3 regions of the Stenotrophomonas sp. STEN014 genome follow, and region 2 is predicted to be linked to each of the others. Evidence: predicted binding sites of a transcription regulator. Region 2 holds the regulator's gene; each other region holds the start of a gene.
The links. The regulator FliA, encoded in region 2, starts transcription of late flagellar genes. The targets are predictions, from matches to a motif close to TAAAGTTTNNCNNNCNNNGGCCGATAA.
Positions count from the first base shown of each region.

Region 1 (6,240 bases), on a different contig from region 2:
AACGCGATGGCACTGGATCCGAACCGCTCGTTCGTGCCCGACAGCCCGGCGCAGGAATCGGCCGCACTGATGGCGCTGGTGGCTCCGCTGCAGGGCCGCTTCCTGGTGCATATCGATCTGCATGAGACCACCGACAGCGACGAATCCGAATTCCGTCCGGCGCTGGCCGCGCGCGACGGCAAGCCGTTCGAGCCGGATGAGATTCCCGATGGTTTCTATCTTTGCGCCGATTCGCTCAACCCGCAGCCGGCATTCCAGCAGGCGGTCAACGCCGAAGTGGCCAAGGTGACGCATATCGCCCCGGCCGATGCGCAAGGGCAGATCATCGGTTCGCCGGTGGTGGCGCCGGGCGTCATCGAGTATCCGCTCAAGGCGCTGGGACTGTGCGCCAGCATCACCGATGCCCGCTACACCACCACCACCGAGGTCTACCCGGACAGCCCCAAGGCCACGCCGCAGCAATGCGATCTGGCACAGGTGGCGGCAGTGCGCGGCGCACTGGACTACGCGCTGGCCCATCGCTGAGTGCGGGGGGCGCGACGCGGAGCCGGCCCATCCGGGTGACCCGGGTGGGCTTTCTGCTGCATTGCAGGCTTGCCGGTGAGGGCGCGCAAGGCGTTACCTGCGCTTGCGCACCAGCATCGCCGAAGCCTGCAGGATGGCGCGGGTCAGCAGCGCCATCGAGTTCACCTCGCCCTTCCAGTGCTGCCAGTACAGCGGCACGTCCTCCCATGCGCGGGCTTTGACGTAGACCAGCCGGCCGCTTTCCAGATGGCGGCGCACCAGTGGCAGCGGGTTCATGGTCCAGCCCAGTCCGCCGAGGTTGGCATGGACGAAGGCGCGGGTGGAGGGAATCCACCAGGTGGGCGCATCGAGCGGGTGGTCGACGCCGGCCAGACGCCGGGCGTAGCGGGCCTGCATGTCGTCCTTGCGGTTGAACACCAGCACTGGCGCCTGCGCCAGCGACTGCGCGTTCACGCCCTTGGCGAAATGGCGGGCGTGGAATTCCGGGGTGCAGGTGGCGGCGTAGCGGATGCTGCCCAGCGCGTGGATCTGGCAGCCCTGCACCGGTTCGGACAGGGTGGTCACCGCGCCGAGCACCGCGCCCTGGCGGAGCAGGGCCACGGTGTGGTCCTGGTCTTCGGTGTGCAGATCCAGCGTGGTGGAGGTGTGCTGCGAGAAGGTCTGCACCGCCTCGGGGAACCAGGTTTCCATGCTGTCGTGGTTGACCGCCACGGCGATGCTGGCGCGCGGCAGTTCGTTGTCGGAGATGCCGATGCGCTCGAAGGCATCGCGTTCGAGCAGGGCGGTCTGCTCGGCCAGCTGCACCAGGATCTGTCCTTCGGCGGTGGCCACGGTCGGGCTGGAGCGCTTGACCAGCAGCTTGCCGACCCGGTCCTCCAGCGCCTTGATCCGCTGCGATACCGCCGAGGCGGTGACATTGAGCGACAGCGCGGCGCGCTCGAAACTGCCTTCGCGGATCACCGCGGCCAAGGCCCGCAGCTGGGCGTGATCGATGCGCATCGATTAAGTTCCGCTAAAGATGGTTAACGAAGTTTAGCTCCACTTTTTGATGCTGCATTGCGACAATTGCGTCGTTCAGTCGTGGCGGTGATTCCCCCCGCTGCGGCGCTCCCCCTCGCAACAAGGCAGTTTCCCCATGTTTTCGGTTATCTCCACCCAGGCTGCCGGCAGCGCCTGGCTCAGTGGCGCCGGTATCGGTATCGGTCTGTTTGCCATCGTCGGCGCGCAGAGCGCCTTCATCCTGCGCCAGGGCATCATGCGTCAGCACGTGGTCCCGATCATCGCCACCTGCTTCGCCATCGACGCCAGTTTCATCTTCGCCAGCGTCGCCGGGCTGCGCACGCTCACCGCCCAGCTGCCGTGGCTGACCACGGTCCTGCTGTGGGGCGGCGTGGCGTTCCTGGCTTGGTATGCGCTGCAATCGGCACGCCGCGCGCTCAGCGGGGGCGGCGGCATGCAGCTGGACGATGACGCCGAGCAGTCGCTGCGCACCGCGCTGATGGCGGCGGCGGGTTTTTCGATCATCAATCCGCACTTCTGGTTGGACATGATGGTCATCGGCTCGATCGCCGACAATTTCGGCAACAACCGCATGGCCTTCGCCGCCGGTGTGGTGACCGCCAGCGCGGCCTGGCTGACCATGCAGGGACTGGGCGCGCGCCTGCTGGCGCCGCTGTTCACCAAGCCCTCCACCTGGCGCGTGCTTGACGGCACGATCGCGGTGATCCTGAGCGTGCTGGCGCTGACCCTGGCGATCCGCGGCGTCGGCTGAGCCGCGCATCGCGCCGGTGAGCCGGCACGGCGCGCGCGCCGCTCAGGGACGCCGCTGCTGGAACAGCCACGCCCACATCGCCGGATCGCGGTAGGTCGGATCCCAGGCGTTGTGGCCGACACCGGGCAGTTCGGTGTAGCGCAGGTCGGCGCCGACCCGCTGTGCGGCCTGCGCGATCAGGCGCGCATCGGTCGGTGGCACCACGGTGTCATCGGCGCCGTGGAACATCCACACCGGTACCCCGCGCAGCCGTGTGGCCACGGCGGTGTAGGGATCGGTCTCATCGGCCACCTGATCCACCCGCAGTGTGGTGCGTCCGATGCGCGGGGCGGTGATCGCCGCACACACCGGCACCAGCGCGGCGAAGCGCTGGGGCTGCATCAAGGCCAGTTCCCAGGTGCCGTAGCCGCCCATCGACATGCCGGTGAGATAGGTGCGCTGCGGATCGGCGTGGAACTCGGTACTGGCCGCATCCAGCGCGGCCAGCGCCATGCGCGCGTTGCGGCCCAGCCACTCCTCGTCCTTGGGCACCTGCGGCAGTACCACCAGCGCCGGGAAGCTGTCGGCGTTCTTTTCCAGCCACGGGCCGAGCCCTGCCAGCAACTGGCGGCGGCCATCGTCGCCGCGCTCGCCCGAGCCATGCAGGAACAGCACGACCGGTGTACCGGACGGATCCTGGCGGGCCGGAACGAAGACCTGGTAGCGGAACAGGCGGCCTTCGAACGACAGCTCGCGCGCTTCGAAATGACCGCGGCCGGCGGCCGCCGTACTCGTGCGCGCAAGGGTGCAGGCGGTAGACATCAGCAGCATCGACAGCACGATCAGCAGGCGGGTCATGGGCGGCTCCAGCAGCGCGGTGGCGGCCAGCTTAAGCGCAGCGGCGGTGCGCCGTCATCGTTTCGGGCAGCCCGCGCAGGGCGTTCGGCGGCAGGTCATGCGCCGCTGGCTAGACTGGCTGCAATATGACCGAGCTCAAACCTGTCCTGTGGACGCCGGGTTTCCTGCTGGCGTGCCTGGCCAACTTCCTGATGGGCCTGTCGTTCTACGTGTTGATGCCGACGTTGCCGTTCCACCTGGTGGAGCAGCTGCAGATCGGTGAAGCGACGGTGGGCGGCATTCTTTCCAGCTATGTGATCGCCGCGCTGCTGGTGCGGCCGTTTTCCGGCTTCATCGTCGACCGTTTCAATGCCAAACATGCCTACCTGGCGGCGCTGGCCGGGTATGTGCTGCTCACGTCCGGCTATCTGCTGGCGCATACCGTCCTGGCCTTCGTGATCGTGCGGCTGGGCATCGGCGTGACCTTCGCGGTGCTCAGCACGGCGGCGGCGACCCAGGCGATCGACATCATTCCCTCGGTGCGCCGCGGGGAGGGCATCGGCTTTTTCGGTCTGATGAGCAGTCTGGCGATGGCGCTGGGGCCGATGGTGGGGCTGTGGCTGATGGACCACTATCCGTTCGAGCTGATCTTCAAGGTGTCCATCGGCGCCGGTATTGGCGGATTGCTGGTGGCCACCCGCGTGCGTTCGTCACACAAGCAGCGCCGGGGCACGGCAACGGTGCTGTCGCTGGACCGGTTCCTGCTGGTGCGCGGTCTGCCGCTGGCGTTGAATCTGGCGGTGATCGGGCTGGGCTACGGCATGCTGCTGGCGTTCGCGGCGATCTATGGCAAGCAGCTGGGCGCGGCCAACACCGGGATCTTCTTCACCCTGATGGCGGTGGGAATGATGGTTTCGCGTGCGTTCTCCGGGCGGCTGATCGATGGCGGCAACGTGGTGCGGGCCACCCATGGCGGCACCGCCGCGATTGTGGCCGGGCTGGGGATGATGGCCATGGCGCCGGGGCCGGGGCTGTATTACGCCGCCGGCGTGCTGGTCGGCTTCGGCTTTGGCGTGGTCTATCCGGCCTACCAGACGATGATGGTCAATCTGGGCGGGCATGCGCAGCGCGGTACCGCGGTGGCCACCTATTTCTCGGCGCTGGATGTCGGTATCGGACTGGGCATGGTGGTGGCCGGGTTGATTGCCTCGCAGGTCGGCCTGGCCAGCGCGTTCGCCACCGGTGCGGTGCTGACCATCGGTGCGGGGCTGACATTCGCGCTGGTGCTGGTGCGCCGCGTTGCTCCCACCGCCGCCACGCAAACACCGGTAACGACGGGCGCCAGCGAGCGTTGATGTGCCAGAATCGCCGGCGCCGGAAGCGGCGTATGGAAGCGCGGTATCTACACATCACAGGGGAAAACAATGAAAAAGCTTTTTGGCGTGGCACTGCTGTGCCTGTTGTCTGCATGTAGCCAGGGTTTGAACGGCACCTATGGCGATCAGATGGGGATCACCCGTTATGCCTTCCAGTCCAATGGCGAGGTGACGGTTGAAGCCATGGGCGTGTCACAGAAGATGAGCTATGAACGCGACGGCCAGTCGCTGAAAGTGCAGTTGCCGCAGGGCAATGCCCAATTGAACTTCACCATCAAGGAAGACGGTTCGCTGGAAGGCCCGATGGGGATCGTCCTGGAAAAGGTCGAAGAGTAAGCAACACCGCGTCACGCCGGCCCTGTCCGGGGCCGGTTGCCTGGGCGCCGGGCGTTGTTCGGCGCTCTGCTCAACTCGCTGCCGCCACGGCCGATAGGGATGGTGGGGTTCTGCACGGATGGCGCATACGTTGAACATGGTGATTCTGGCGGCCATCGCGGCTGCATTGGCAGTGGTTCTGATCGCGCGTCTGGCCGGAGGCCGGAAGCCGCCTGCGCGCTGGTCGTCGCGGCCACCTTCCGACACCGGCCCGCAGGCGTCATTGCCGCAGGTGCAACCCATTGCACTGAGCGCATTGCGCCAGCAGTTCCATGTGCTGGCACTGGGCCTGCCCGCGCTGCCCGCGCTGCCCGAGGAAACGCCGGGGCCGGAACATCAGGCCCTGCTCACCGAGGTCAGCACCACGCTGGGACGGGCGGACCTGTCGCCGCGCTACACGCCGCGCCGTCCCCAACTGCTGCCCCAGCTGATCCAGAGCGTCAATGACAGCACCGCTTCGGCACGTTCGATCAGCCGCATTATCGGTAGTGATCCGGTGCTGGCGGTCAATCTGCTGCGGATCGCCAACAGCCCGCTGTACCGCTTCCAGCGCCGCGAGGTGCAGAGCATCGAGCGGGCGGTGACGCTGGTGGGCAACGACGGCATCCGCCAGATCATCTCGGCGGCACTGATCCAGCCGGTGATGAATCCCTCCGACCGCGACGGCGGCCGCTTCTCGCGGCTGTTGTGGGATCACACCCTGCGCATGTCGCTGGCCGCGGCCGACCATGCCCGCAGCATGGAGCGCGAGGACGGCTTCGCCGCGCAGCTGGCCGCGTTGCTGCGCGGGCTGAGTGTGGCGATGGTGGTGCAGGCCACCGCCGATGCCTACGCGCGGCGGCCGTTGCTGCAACCCTCGGCGGTGGTGCTGCTGCAGCTGATCGAGCGCTGTGCGGCCGAAACCGCCGCGCGCATCGCCCGGCACTGGGAGCTGGCGCCGGCCATCGTGCAGGCGCTGCAGGACAGCGACGGCGCCGGCAGTGGGTTGGGGCGCTCGCTGCAGCTGGGGGAGCTGGCCGCCTCGCTGTCGATGCTGTGCAATGCCGGGGCGCTGCCGGCCGACGAGGCCGAGGCGCAACTGGCGCTGCAGCTGCCGGCGCATGTGGCCGGCTGGCTGTGGAAGCGGGTCAGTGCCGATGCCGCCGAGGGCGCCGACAGCGCGGCCTAGAGCTGCGATTCCAGCGGCAGCCAGCTGATCAGGCGGGCGGTGGCCCGTTGCAGCAGCGAGGCGTCCGGTTCGGTGGTCAGCACCTCCGGCGGCGAGGACGCCCATTCCAGCCAGCGCAGGTCGTGCTGGCGATCCAGATAGACCCAGTAGCTCAAGGCCGGGCTGGCCAGACGCAGGTATTCGCTGCGCAGGCGCGCGGCCAGCACCGG
Region 1 covers NZ_JBRREN010000004.1:18,718-24,957, forward strand. The annotation lists gene ACVOMC_RS06730 (M14 family metallopeptidase) at 1-525, shown strand, start outside; gene ACVOMC_RS06735 (LysR family transcriptional regulator ArgP) at 619-1,524, opposite strand; gene ACVOMC_RS06740 (LysE/ArgO family amino acid transporter) at 1,661-2,296, shown strand; gene ACVOMC_RS06745 (carboxylesterase family protein) at 2,339-3,133, opposite strand; gene ACVOMC_RS06750 (MFS transporter) at 3,259-4,467, shown strand; gene ACVOMC_RS06755 (hypothetical protein) at 4,537-4,824, shown strand; gene ACVOMC_RS06760 (HDOD domain-containing protein) at 4,961-6,031, shown strand; gene ACVOMC_RS06765 (phospholipase D family protein) at 6,028-6,240, opposite strand, start outside.
Region 1: ACVOMC_RS06760 (HDOD domain-containing protein) is a predicted target of FliA. The motif match lies at 4,895-4,921, and genes of this name have one in related genera.

Region 2 (6,240 bases):
ACCTTGCCGACCGGCTGCATGCGCGTGCGCATGACTGCCGATTGCAGGCGCGCGGTGGCGATATCCAGGGTGGACACGGCACGATCCAGTTCCTCGTCCTTCAACCGCGTGCGCAGGGTCTTGAGACGGTTGCGGGCCAGTACCAGCTCACCGATCAGGTTGACGATGGCATCCAGCCGCTTGGTGTCCACGCGTACCGTCTGCTCGGCTTCGGTCGCCTTGCCTGTGGCTTTGGGCGGCGGTGCCGGCCGGGACGCCGGGGCAGGAGGCGTTGCCGTTGCGGCGGGCGCTGGCGGCGCAGCGGCAGCAGATTGCGCGCCTGGGGCGGCGCCTCCATGCAGCTGGTCGAGCAACGCTTCAAACTCATCTTCGCTGATCAGGTCATCGCCCGCTTTGGCTGCGGGGGCCGCGCCGGGCGCGGTGGGGCCGTGCAGGGCGTCCAGCAGCGCTTCGAATTCGTCCTCGCTGATCAGGTCGCTGTCGGCGGCGGCCGGCGCGGTTTTCACCGGCGCAGCGACGGGCGCCGCGCCGATGTCGAACTGGGCGATCAGGCTGGCCGGGGCGTGAGCCGGGTCGGTGCCGGCGGACACCGCATCGAGCATCGACTGCAGCCAGTCCAGCGATTGCTGGGCGGCATCGAAATGATGGGCCAGCAATTGGGCCTTGCCAGACCGGGCCATGCCCAGGGTTTCTTCTGCCGCATGGCACAGCTCGACCATCGGCGTGATCGACAGGAAGCCGGCGCCGCCCTTGAGCGTGTGGAAACCGCGGAACACCACATTGAGCTGGTCGGCATCCTGCGGGGCCTGTTCCAGCGCCACCAGTTGCTCGCCGAGGCGATCGAGGATTTCCTGCGCTTCAAGGATGAAGTCGGCGGCGATGTCGTCGGCAAAAGCACTCATGTGTTTACAGCCCCAGATCCGAGAGCAGGTCGTCAGCGTCATGCTGGGAGACGGCGTGGCGGTCCAGGCCGCTGACCGCCGGGCCAGCCAGCCCGGCATTGCGTGCGTCTTCCTCCGGTGGCGGCAGCCCCAGCGCACCGAAGCCTTCGTGCACGCGGCGGACGATGCCGACCACGCGACGGATGATCTGCCCGGTCAGGTCCTGGTAGCTCTGGGTCAGCGCCACCTCGGTGAGGTTGTGGCGGATGCGGTCCAGGATCACGTCCTGTCCGGGATTCAGGCCTTCGGCGCGCAGCTGTTCGGTCAGCGTGCGGCATTCCTCGGCCAGGTCCAGCGTGCGATGGGTCGCTTTTTCGGTCATCTCGACCACGTGGTCCAGGCGCGCGCAGGCATCGTCCAGTTCGCCGGCATCGGTGGTGATGCTGGGCAGTTCGCCCAGCGCCTGGCCCAGTTCGCGGGCCAGCCGGCCCAGGCCGGCCATCATCGGCTGGGTGCGCAGCGCGGCCAGCGCGTCGATCTCGCGACGCCAGCCGGCTTCGTCACCGCTCTCCAATGCGGCCAGTGCATCCTGCAGGCGCTGGATCAGGGCGCTCTTGTCGCCCAGGGTTTCGCTGTGACCGGCCATCAGGCGCTCGCCGCCAGACGCTCGAAGATCTTGCCGAGCTTTTCTTCCAGGGTCTGCGCGGTGAACGGCTTGATGATGTAGCCGTTCACGCCGGCCTGGGCCGCTTCGATGATCTGTTCGCGCTTGGCCTCGGCGGTGACCATCAGCACCGGCAGGGTCTTGAGCCTGGCGTCGGCGCGGATCGCCTTGAGCAGCTCGATGCCGGTCATCACCGGCATGTTCCAGTCGGTGACAACGAAATCGAACGGCTGGCTCTGCAGCAGCGACAGCGCCGCATGCCCGTCCTCGGCTTCCGCGGTATTGGTGAAGCCCAGGTCGCCGAGCAGGTTCTTGACGATGCGGCGCATGGTCGAGAAGTCGTCGACGATCAGGATGCGCATGTTCTTGTTCAAAGGGCTTTCCTCTTCATGGTTCCTCGAGACCGGCGTCTGCCGCCTCGAATATCTTCAATCGGCCGCGCAGGCGCAGCGTGGCCTGGCCGTGGATCTGGCAGACACGCGATTCGCTGACACCCAGTACCGCGCCGATTTCCTTCAGGTTCAATTCCTGCTCGTAGTAGAGCGAGAGCACCAGCTGTTCGCGCTCGGGCAACTGGGCGATGGCCTTGCCCAGTTCGGCGCCGAACTGGCTGCGTTCGAGCATCTGCTGCGGGGTCGGGCCGCCGCTGGCCGGCGTGTCCAGCTCGCCCTGGTCCTCGATCCGCGATTCCAGGCTCAGCACCTGGCCACGCGAGGCGTCTTCGATCAGCCGCATGTACTCGGGCAGCGGGATGTCCATGGCCTCGGCCACCTCGGTAGCGCTGGCGGCACGGCCGCTGGCCTGCTCCAGCCGGCGGATGGTGCCGGCCGCTTCACGGGCACGCCGGTGCACCGAGCGTGGCACCCAGTCGCCGCGCCGGATCTCGTCGATCATCGAGCCGCGGATGCGGATCGAGGCATAGGTCTCGAACGATGCTCCCTGGTCGGCATCGTAGCTGCGCGATGCTTCCAGCAGACCCATCATGCCTGCCTGGATCAGATCGTCGATCTCCACGCTGGCCGGCAGGCGCGCGGCCATGTGATGGGCGATGCGGCGTACCAGGTCCGCGTGCTGGGCGATGCAGTCATTGCTGCTGGCGCGTTGCACTTCACGGTACTGGGCGGCGGGATTCATGCAGGCACCCCGCGCTGGATGATGCGTTCCAGGAAGAACTCGACGCCGCCGCGGGCTTCGGTCGGGGCTTCCCAGCGCGAGGTTCGCAGCGCGATTTCCTGGAGGGCCAGCGCGGCCGGCGAAGACGGATACGCCTTCACCACCGGCTGCTGGCGCTGCACCGACAGGCGCAGCCAGTCGTCCTGCGGCACGCAGCCCAGGTAATTCAGCGATACATCCGCCAGGAATTTGTCGCACACGCGCACCAGCTTCTCGTACAGCACACGGCCTTCGTTGGGGTCGCGCACCATGTTGGCCACGACCTGCATGCGGTCCACGCCGCGTTCGCGCGAGAGCACCTTGATCAGCGCATAGGCGTCGGTGATCGAGGCCGGTTCGTCGCAGACCACCACCACCGTGTCCTGCGCGGCCTGGCAGAAGGTCAGCACGCTGTCGGTGATGCCGGCAGCGGTGTCGATGATCATCACGTCCAGCTCGCGCTCGAGCTCGGAGAACACGTTGACCAGACCGACATGCTCGGCCGGCTGCAGCTCGGCCATGTGCCGTCGACCGGATGCGGCCGGCACCACCAGCACGCCGTTGGGGCCTTCGATGATCACCTCGTCCAGCGTGCAGCGCCCGGCGACCAGGTCGGCCAGGGTGTGCTTGGGCTGCAGGCCCAGGATCACGTCGATGTTGGCCAGGCCCAGGTCGGCGTCCAGCAGCAGGGTGCGTTTGCCCATGCCGGCCAGGGCGACGGCCATATTGGCCGAGACGTTGGTTTTACCCACGCCGCCCTTGCCGCCGGTGATCGCAATCGTGCGTACCGGACCGGCCGGCTCGCGACGCGTGGCCGAAAGCGGGAAGGTGTTGGTCAGTTGGGCGTACTCACGCGACGGCATTGTTGGACTCCAGGTTGCAGGGCATATCGGCCGCGCGGCGCAAATCTTCAAGGCGAAGTACAAGATTCGCCGCCGAGGCGCGATGCAGGTCCTCCGGCACGTCCTGGCCGTCGGTCACCCAGGTGATCGGCAGGTTGTGGTCCACCGCCACCGACAGCGCCGAACCGAACCGGCCGGTCTCATCGAGCTTGGTCAGCACCAGCCCCTGCGGATTGGCGGCGCCGAAGCGGCGTACCACCTCGTCCATGTCCTGGAAACTGGTATTGGCAGGCAGTACCAGCAAGGTGCGGATCTGGCCGGCGGCGCGCAGCCACTGCAGCTGGGCGGCCAGGGCGCGGTCGCGCTGGCCCAGGCCGGCGGTGTCGATCAGCACCAGCTTGTAGTCGGCCAGGCGCTCCAGCAGCTGGGTGAGATTGGTGCCGCTGTTGGCCTCGTGCACGGCCACGCCGAGCTGGCGGCCGAAGCCGTAGAGCTGCTCGCGGGCGCCGATGCGCTGGGTGTCGGTGGTGACCAGGGCCACGTCGCGGGCGGCGTGGGCTTCGGCGAAACGCGAGGCCAGCTTGGCGATGGTGGTGGTCTTGCCGGCGCCGGTGGGGCCGACCAGGGCGATGACGCCGCCGCTTTCGATCGGGTCGATCGGCGCGATCGGCAGCTTCTTCGAGACCAGCCCCAGCATCAGGCCACGGGCGCGGGCCGGATCGGTCTCCAGCGGAATCTGCATGACCACGTCCCGGGCCAGGCCGGCGTCGAAGCCGTATTCGTCCATCAGGTCCAGCGCGCTGGCCCGCACGGCGCTGCCGCGCAGGCGCTCATCGGTGAAGCGGTTCATCTCGCGCTCGATCAGCTGGCGCATGCCGGCCACTTCCTGGCGCAACTCGCGCATCTGCGCATCGTCGTGCGGGACCGGGCTGGCCACGGCGACCAGCGTCGGGGCGGCCGCCGCCGTGGAGATGGCAGGTGCCGCGGCCGGTTCCGGCAAGGCCGGCAGCTGTGGCGGGGTCCCCGGCGTGCTGGCAGCTTCCGCAGCGGGCGCCACTTCAAAGGTGGGCTCCGCCGCGGGTTCCAGCGGTGGATCGATCAGGAAATTGGCGCGGTTGAGCGCTGGCACGGGCGCGGCCTGCAGCGGCTGCGAGGCGGCAACGGCAACCGGCTGCCTGGCGCTGCCCGGCGCGAGGAAGGCCGGCACCACCGGCTCGTCATCACACGGCGGCAGTGTGGCGAACGTCTGCGGCGGCGGCACTGTCGCTGCCGGGGCGGGTTCCGGGCGCGGCTGCAGCATCGCGGCGAAACGGCCGCGGGCGGGCAGGTCGGTGCTGCTCTCGATGGAGCGGCCGGTGGCGCCCACGGCCGAGCGGGCCAGCGCGGCCACCGCCGAAGTGGTGGGAATGACGGCTTCCGGCTCCGGCGCCTTGCGGCGGGTCACGGCGGCCATGATCGCTTCGGCGGCGCTGCGCGGCTTGGGCGGCGCTGGCGGGGCCGGGCGGGCCGCTTCCAGTGCGCGCTGCACCACGGCTTCGTCGTAGCTGGCGGCCGCCACGATCTCGACACCTTCCTCGATCCGCCGGTTGGACAGGATCACGGCATCCGGGCCGTGCTCCTTGCGCACCAGGTTCATGGCCGTACGCATATCGGCGGCGACGAAACGTTTGATTTTCATGCTGTGGTACCGGGAATTGGAGTGCGGTTGCAAGGAAGGCGAGGGGGCGTTGGCAATGTCATGCATGGCGGGAGGTGCTCCTTCGTCCTTCATTGCTGCGGATAGGGTTCAGATGTCTGTTTTCCGTCGCGGGTGCCGGTTTCCAGTGCCTCAACTGATCGTGCCGACCAGTTTCAGGCGCTTGTCTTCCGGCACTTCGCTGTAGGCCAGCACCGACAGCGAGGGCACGCTGTGGCGGACCATCCGGGCGAGTGCGGCGCGGACCGGGCCTGGTACCAGCACCACCGCCGGCTCGTTGCGCGCCTCCTGCTTGCCCACACATTCGGCAAGACTCTGATGGAGGCGTTCGGCGAGACCCGGTTCCAGTGCGGCACCATTGCCTTGCGTGGATTCCTGCAAGACCCGTTCCAATTGCGGGTTGAGGGTGAACACCGGCAGCTCGGCCGACATTCCGGCGATCTCCTGCACGATGAAACGGCCCAGCGCGTTGCGCACGGCAGCGGTGAGGATGGCCGGGTCCTGGGTCTGCGGGGCGTTCTCCACCAGGGCTTCGGCGATCTTGCGCAGCTGCCGTACCGGGATGCGCTCGGTGAGCAGGTTCTGCAGCACGCGGGCGACCACGGAAATCGGCAGCGCCTTGGGGGTGAGATCTTCCACCAGCTTGGGCGCGCTCTTGGCCAGCGTGGCCAGCAGCTGCTGCACTTCCTCGTGGCCGAGCAGCTCGGGCGCGTGTTCGCGGATCAGGTGCGACAGGTGCGTGGCGACCACGGTGGCCGGGTCGACCACGGTGTAGCCCATCGACTCGGCATGGGCGCGCTGGTGTGGCTGGATCCAGGTAGCGTCCAGGCCGAACGCCGGGTCCTTGCCGGGAATACCGTCCAGCTGGCCCAGTGCGCTACCCGGATCCAGCGCCAGTTCGCGGTCGGGATGGATCTCGGCGCTGGCCACCGGCACCCCGTGGATCAGCAGCCGGTAGCCGGTCGCCGGCAGCTCCAGGTTGTCGCGGATATGCACCGAGGGAAT
Region 2 covers NZ_JBRREN010000006.1:62,949-69,188, forward strand. The annotation lists gene ACVOMC_RS09890 (chemotaxis protein CheA) at 1-902, opposite strand, end outside; gene ACVOMC_RS09895 (protein phosphatase CheZ) at 907-1,527, opposite strand; gene cheY (chemotaxis response regulator CheY) at 1,527-1,919, opposite strand; gene ACVOMC_RS09905 (RNA polymerase sigma factor FliA) at 1,933-2,679, opposite strand; gene ACVOMC_RS09910 (MinD/ParA family ATP-binding protein) at 2,676-3,560, opposite strand; gene flhF (flagellar biosynthesis GTPase FlhF) at 3,547-5,217, opposite strand; gene flhA (flagellar biosynthesis protein FlhA) at 5,368-6,240, opposite strand, start outside.

Region 3 (6,240 bases), on a different contig from region 2:
CACGGCGCCCCGGCCGAAGCCGCGCCGGTGCCGGTGGCTGCACCTGTCCCGGCGGCAGCCGCCGCCGAACGGGCCGATGAAGGCACCGTGGTCGGCGCGATGGTCAGCTCCAACGCCGTGCACACCGAACAGGCCGTGGCCGTGGGCGGGGTCAAGGCGATGCCGGCGGTGCGGGCGATGGCACGCAAGCTGGGCGTGGACCTGACCCGCGTGCGCGCCACCGGTGCCGACGGCGCGGTGACGATGAACGATGTGAAGCAGGCCGCCGCGGCCGGCACCGCCAAGGTCGGCGCCACGCCGGTCCCCGCTCCGCAGGCCGCTGCCGCACCGCTCACCGCCGCACGTGCCGAAACCACCCGTACGCCGCTGTCGGCCGCCGGCAAGCCGATGCGCACCGCCCCGCCGGGCGTGGTCGCCAAGGGCCAGCCGGAACCGCTCAAGGGCGTGCGCCGCAACATGGCCCGGGTCATGGCCGACGCGCACAGCAAGGTCGTGCCGACCACGCTCAATGACGACGCCGACATCCATGCCTGGGCGCCGGGCAACGACATGACCTCGCGGCTGGTGCGGGCAATCGTCGCCGCCTGCCAGGCGGTGCCGGCGATGAACGCCTGGTTCGACGGTGACACCCTCACCCGCACCCTGCACGCGCAGGTCGACATCGGCATCGCCGTGGACACCGATGACGGCCTGTTCGTGCCGGCGCTGCGCAATGCCGACATGCTCGACGCCCGCGGTGTGCGCGAAGGCATCAACCGCCTGCGCCAGCAGGTGGAAGACCGCTCCATCGCCCCGTCCGAGCTCAGCGGCTACACCATCAGCCTGTCCAACTTCGGCATGTTCGCCGGCCGCTATGCCACCCCGGTGGTGGTGCCGCCGTGCGTGGCGATCGTTGCCGCCGGGCGCGCCCGCTTCCAGCTGACCCCGGTGATGGGCGGCGTGGAAACGCACAAGGTGATCCCGCTGTCGGTGACCTTCGACCACCGCGCCTGCACCGGTGGCGAAGCCGCCCGCTTCCTGCGCGCGATGATCGACGATCTGGCCCTGGCCCACTGAGCAGTTTGTTTGCAGCAAGACTTCAGCCCGCAGCAATGCGGGCTTTTTTTTGGGGCGGAGGAACCGGGTCTTGCCTTACCGATGGCGCGGGCACCGCGTTGCGCACTGTCACCCCGGTCTGCGGTCACGGCGCTAGGATGCGCACATCCACCTCCACCTGCGACGGTACGCCTGATGAACAGCTGGATCTGCAGCAACTGCAAGGAAGCCAACGAAGGCAACTTCGAACAGTGCTGGAACTGCGGCACCCATGCCGATGGCTCGGCGCCGGAACGGCCATTCCGGCCCGAGGCCAGCGCGCCATGGCTGCAGCCGCCGCGGCTGATCCAGTGCCTGCGCTGCCCGGGCTCGCGGATGGAGTTCATCGGCCGCAAGCGCTTCCACGAAGGTTCGCAGGCCATGCCGTTCCTGCTGGGCGATCTGGGCGAGCTGTTCGTCAACCGCGAGGAGTTCGAGCTGCATGCCTGCCCGGCCTGCGGCAAGGTCGAGCTGTTCCTGTCCAACCTGCCCCGCTGAAAGTCGCCACCGGACCGGGAGTATCGCCATGAGCCACCGCAGCCGTCTGGCCGGTTTCATCATCGATTGCCAGGACACCGACAGTGATACCGCCGCGGCCTTCTGGAGCGCGGCGCTGGGCCTGCAGGCGCTGCCGGCCGAGACCGACAGCGACGGCGCGCAGTACACGCGGTTGCGCGATGCGCCCGGTGAGCTGCAGGTGGAAGTGCAGCGGGTCAGCCACCCTTCGCGCGTGCATCTGGATATCGAGGCCGACGACATCGACGCCGAAGCCGACCGGCTGGAAGCACTGGGCGCGCGCCGCATCGGCTTCGTCAAACGCTGGTGGGTGATGGAGGCGCCGACCGGCCACCGCTTCTGCGTGGTGGCGATGAAGCATCCGGCGCGCGGACAGACCCCCAACACCTGGGAGTAACCGCGCCGGCGCGCCGATAATGGCCACCCGTTCCTGCTGGAGATATACCGATGTCCGTTTCCTCCCTTGCCGGTGCCCGCGTGCTGGTGGCTGGCGGCAGCCGTGGCATCGGTCTGGCCATCGCCGCTGCCTTTGCCCAGGCAGGCGCGCAGCTGTCGCTGTGTGCACGGGGCGCGGCCGCGCTGCAGGCCGCCGCGACCAAGCTGTCGACACCGGGCTATTCCCTGCATTGGCAACGCTGCGACCTGTCCGATCCGGTGCAGATCGAACACTGGGTCGAAGCGGCGGCCGCCGCGCTGGGCGGCATCGATATCGTCATCAACAATGCCTCCGGCTATGGCAACGGCAACGATGACGCCAGCTGGCAGGCCGGCTTCGATATCGACCTGATGGCGGCGGTGCGTACCAGTCGCCTCGCGCTGCCGTACCTGCGCCAGAGTGCACGGCCGGCGATCCTCAACATCAGCTCGATCAACGCCTCGGTGCCGACCCCGCGCGCGGCCGCCTGTTCCACCGCCAAGGCGGCGCTGAACTACTACACCGTCGCGCTGGCCACCGAACTGGCACGCGAGCGCATCCGCGTCAACGCCATCGCGCCCGGTTCAATCGAATTCCCCGACGGCCTCTGGGACCGTCGCCGTCTGGAGGAGCCGGTGCTGTACGAGCAGATCCGCGCCAGAATTCCGTTCGGCGGCTTTGGCGCGGCCGACGACGTCGCCAGCGCGGCGGTATTCCTGTGCTCGCCGGCCGCCCGTTGGATTACCGGCCAGGTGCTGGCGGTGGATGGCGGCCAGTCGCTGCCGGCGTAACCCCGGAAGACGTCGCCGAAGACACTGCGCCTCTGCGCAAAGCACCTCAGGCCAGCGCCGCGGAACCCACCACCTGCACACCGGGTTGCGGCTGCAGCGCCGCCTGCACCAGCGCGGTGCCGATATGCGCGGCCGGATTGATCCGCCAGCCGCGCGGCAGCACCGGTGCCAACGCGCCCAGTACCACGCCGGCCAGATGCTCCGCCGGGCGACGCTCACGGCGCTGCCCGCCGATCAGGCCCGGCCGCACCAGCGTCAGCGAGCTGAACCCCAACGCGCGCAGATCCCGCTCCAGCTCGCCCTTGACCCGGTTGTAGAACAACGGCGAGCGTGCATTGGCCCCGGCGGCCGAGTTCAGCGCGAACACCTCACAGCCCTGGCGCTTGACCGCCTGCGCGATCAGCAGCGGATAGCCGTGGTCGATTTGCCGGAACACTTCACGCGAACCGGCCTGTTTCATCGTCGAGCCCAGCGCGCAGATGGCCGCGTCCACCCGCCACCACGGCGCCTCCAACGGCAAGGCGGCGAAGTCGTGTACCGGATTGAGCAGCCGCGCGTGGCGCATCGGCAGCGGCCGCCGCGTCGGCGCCACCACACCGCTGCAGCGCGGATCGTCCAGCAGCTGCTGCAGCACCTGTGCACCAACCAGCCCAGTCGCGCCCGCCAGCAATACCCGCATGAGTTACCTCCCGTGATCGCTTGCCGTTCAAGCAGGCCCCCACCTTGCCGATAATGGGGGTTGCTTACCACCTTCCCGGCGCCAGCGCGCCCGCTTCCTGCCCGGACTCCCGCAATGGCCGACAGCACCGAGACTCCCCTTCCCCGCGGCGCCGGGCTGGGACGCATCCTGTCACGCCGGCAGGCGGCAAGCGCCGAACCGGCGGTGAACAGTCCACGGCCGGCCGAGGGCGCCCAGGGCATGGCGCAGCTGCAGCTGCTGTTCGCCGCCGCCCGCGAGCCCGAAGCGCTGCTGCACGCCTTCGCCCAGGGCATGGCCACGCTGCCCGGCGAGCTGGGCGACATGGGCCAGCGCCTGCACAGCGCCCAGGCCGAGCGCGACTGGGAGCGCTATGGCCGCCTGCTGCGGCAACTGATCGACAAGTACATCCGCACGGTCGAACTGGACACCCCGCCATCGGCGAACGGCGATGCCGCCAAGCTGCGCGACCTGCTGCGCAACACCCTGGATGCGGTGCTGGCCGGCTTGCTGGTACAGGCGCCGGAACTGCAGCAGCACACCGAACGGATGGGTGCCGAACTGCGCCACTGGCAGCCGGGCCAGTCGCTGGCGCCGGTGGAGCAGCAGCTGCGCGAGCTGTGCCACCAGGTCGGCGTGCGCAGCGAAGGGCTGCAGGAACAGCACGACCTGCTGCTGAACCTGTTCGATCTGCTGCTGGAAAACATCGCCGAACTGCTCGAGGGCGGCAGCTGGTTGCAGGGGCAGATCAGCGCGGTGCGCCAGTTGCTGGGCGGCCCGCTGGATCGCAGCTCGCTGGAGCACACCCGCAACGACCTGCGGGAGGTGATCTACCGCCAGGGCCTGCTCAAGCAGGGCATCGACGCCTCCAAGACGGCGATGAAGGAGTTGATGATCGATTTCGTCCAGCAGGTGGACGGCATGGCCACCGATACCGGCGATTACCACGACCGTCTGGCCAGTTACGCCATCTCGGTCCGCCAGGCACGCAGCATCGCCGATCTGAGCCAGCTGCTGCAGGACGTGCTGCAGGACACCGCGCGCGTGCAGGCGCAGGCGCTGCGCGCGCGCGACCACCTGGCCAATGCCCGGGCCGAGGCGGTCGCCGCCGAGCAGCGGGTGCTGCAACTGGAACGTGAACTGGAAGAAGTCGGCAGTCAGCTGCGGACCGATCCCCTGACCGGGGCACTCAACCGGCGTGGCCTGGAAGAAGTGCTGGGCGGGGAACTGCGCGCCGGCACCACGCCGCTGAGCGTGGCGATGCTGGACCTGGACCACTTCGGCCAGACCAACGCGACCCACGGCCATGCCGGCGGCGATCAGGCGCTGCGGCACCTGGTGGCGGTGATCCAGCATCGGTTGCGCGGCCGCGATCATATCGCCCGTCTGGGCGGCGACGAGTTCGTGCTGGTGCTGCCCGAGCTGGGCCGCGGGGCCGCGTTGGAAACGGTGCAACAGCTGCAGACCGCACTGGTCCAGCGGCCATTCCTGCATGAGGACCAGCGCGTGCAGGTCCGTTTCAGTGCCGGCGTCGCCAGCGCGGTGGCCGGGGAAACGGCCGATGCGCTGCTGCAGCGCGCCGACCGTGCCCTGTATGCCGCCAAGCGCGGCGGCCGCAACCTGGCGATCCTGGCCGACTGAGCGGCAAGTTGGAAAAGGCTGTGATATTTCCTGCGCTGGTGCGAATCATCAGGGCATGGACACCATCATGATGGCCGGGACGAGCGAGGATCTGCAGCAGCGCTTCGCCGCGCTGCTGGCACAGCATCAGGGCATCGTGCTCAAGGTCGCCCGCGCCTATTGCCATGACAGCGAGGAGCGCAGGGACCTGCTCCAGGAGATCAGCATCCAGGCCTGGCGCGCGTTCCCCGCCTTCGCCCCGGAGCGCGCGCAATTCAGCACCTGGCTGTACCGCATCGCGCTGAATGTGGCGATCTCGCAATTGCGCCACCAGCGCCTGCGCCTGCATCACCACCGCGATGTCGATGCCGCGCGCATCGATGACCTCGCCGCGGTGGCCGACAGCGCCGAGGATGCGGCCAGTCTGGCCCAACTCAATGCACTGATCCGCAGCCTGCCGGCCCTGGACCGCGCCTTGCTGCTGTTGCACCTGGACGACTGCAGCCACCGCCAGATCAGCGAGGTGCTGGGCCTCAGTCCGGGCAATATCGCCACCCGCCTGCACCGCTTGCGCCAGCAACTGCGCCAGAGGCTCAACCCATCCCCCGACCGCTGAGGACACGCGCATGGAACTGGACGATCTCAAATCCGCCTGGGCGCAGCAGACCCGGCGTCTGGACCAGATCGAAGCGCGGGCGCTGGAGGCCTGGCGTGAGCCGCGTCGCCGCGACGTGCGCAAACGCCTGCGGGGATTCAGCGCGTTGCAGCTGCTGTGGCTGGCGGTATGGATCGTGGTCACCGCACTGGCCGCCCGCTTCTGGATCGAGCATCGGCAGGTGCCGCACCTGCTGCTGACCGGACTGGTCTTGCACGGCTACGGCATCGCCGCGATCTGGGTGTCGATCACCCGCGCGTTGCTGGCCGCGCGCCTGCAGTACACCCAGGCACCGGTATTGCAGCAGCTCACCCGGCTGGCGCAGCTGCGCCGCTTCACCGCCCTCACCGAGCTGGCGCTGGGGCTGCCGTGGGCCTGTCTGTGGCTGCTGGCCACGCAGTGGCTGTGCGTGCAGTGGCTGGGGTTGGATCTGTATGCGATGGCGCCGCGCTGGTTCATCGCCACGCTGGGG
Region 3 covers NZ_JBRREN010000001.1:482,051-488,290, reverse strand. The annotation lists gene ACVOMC_RS02010 (dihydrolipoamide acetyltransferase family protein) at 1-1,056, shown strand, start outside; gene ACVOMC_RS02005 (hypothetical protein) at 1,231-1,572, shown strand; gene ACVOMC_RS02000 (VOC family protein) at 1,601-1,987, shown strand; gene ACVOMC_RS01995 (SDR family NAD(P)-dependent oxidoreductase) at 2,038-2,796, shown strand; gene ACVOMC_RS01990 (Rossmann-fold NAD(P)-binding domain-containing protein) at 2,843-3,475, opposite strand; gene ACVOMC_RS01985 (GGDEF domain-containing protein) at 3,590-5,134, shown strand; gene ACVOMC_RS01980 (RNA polymerase sigma factor) at 5,190-5,729, shown strand; gene ACVOMC_RS01975 (hypothetical protein) at 5,740-6,240, shown strand, end outside.
Region 3: ACVOMC_RS01985 (GGDEF domain-containing protein) is a predicted target of FliA. The motif match lies at 3,503-3,529, and genes of this name have one in related genera.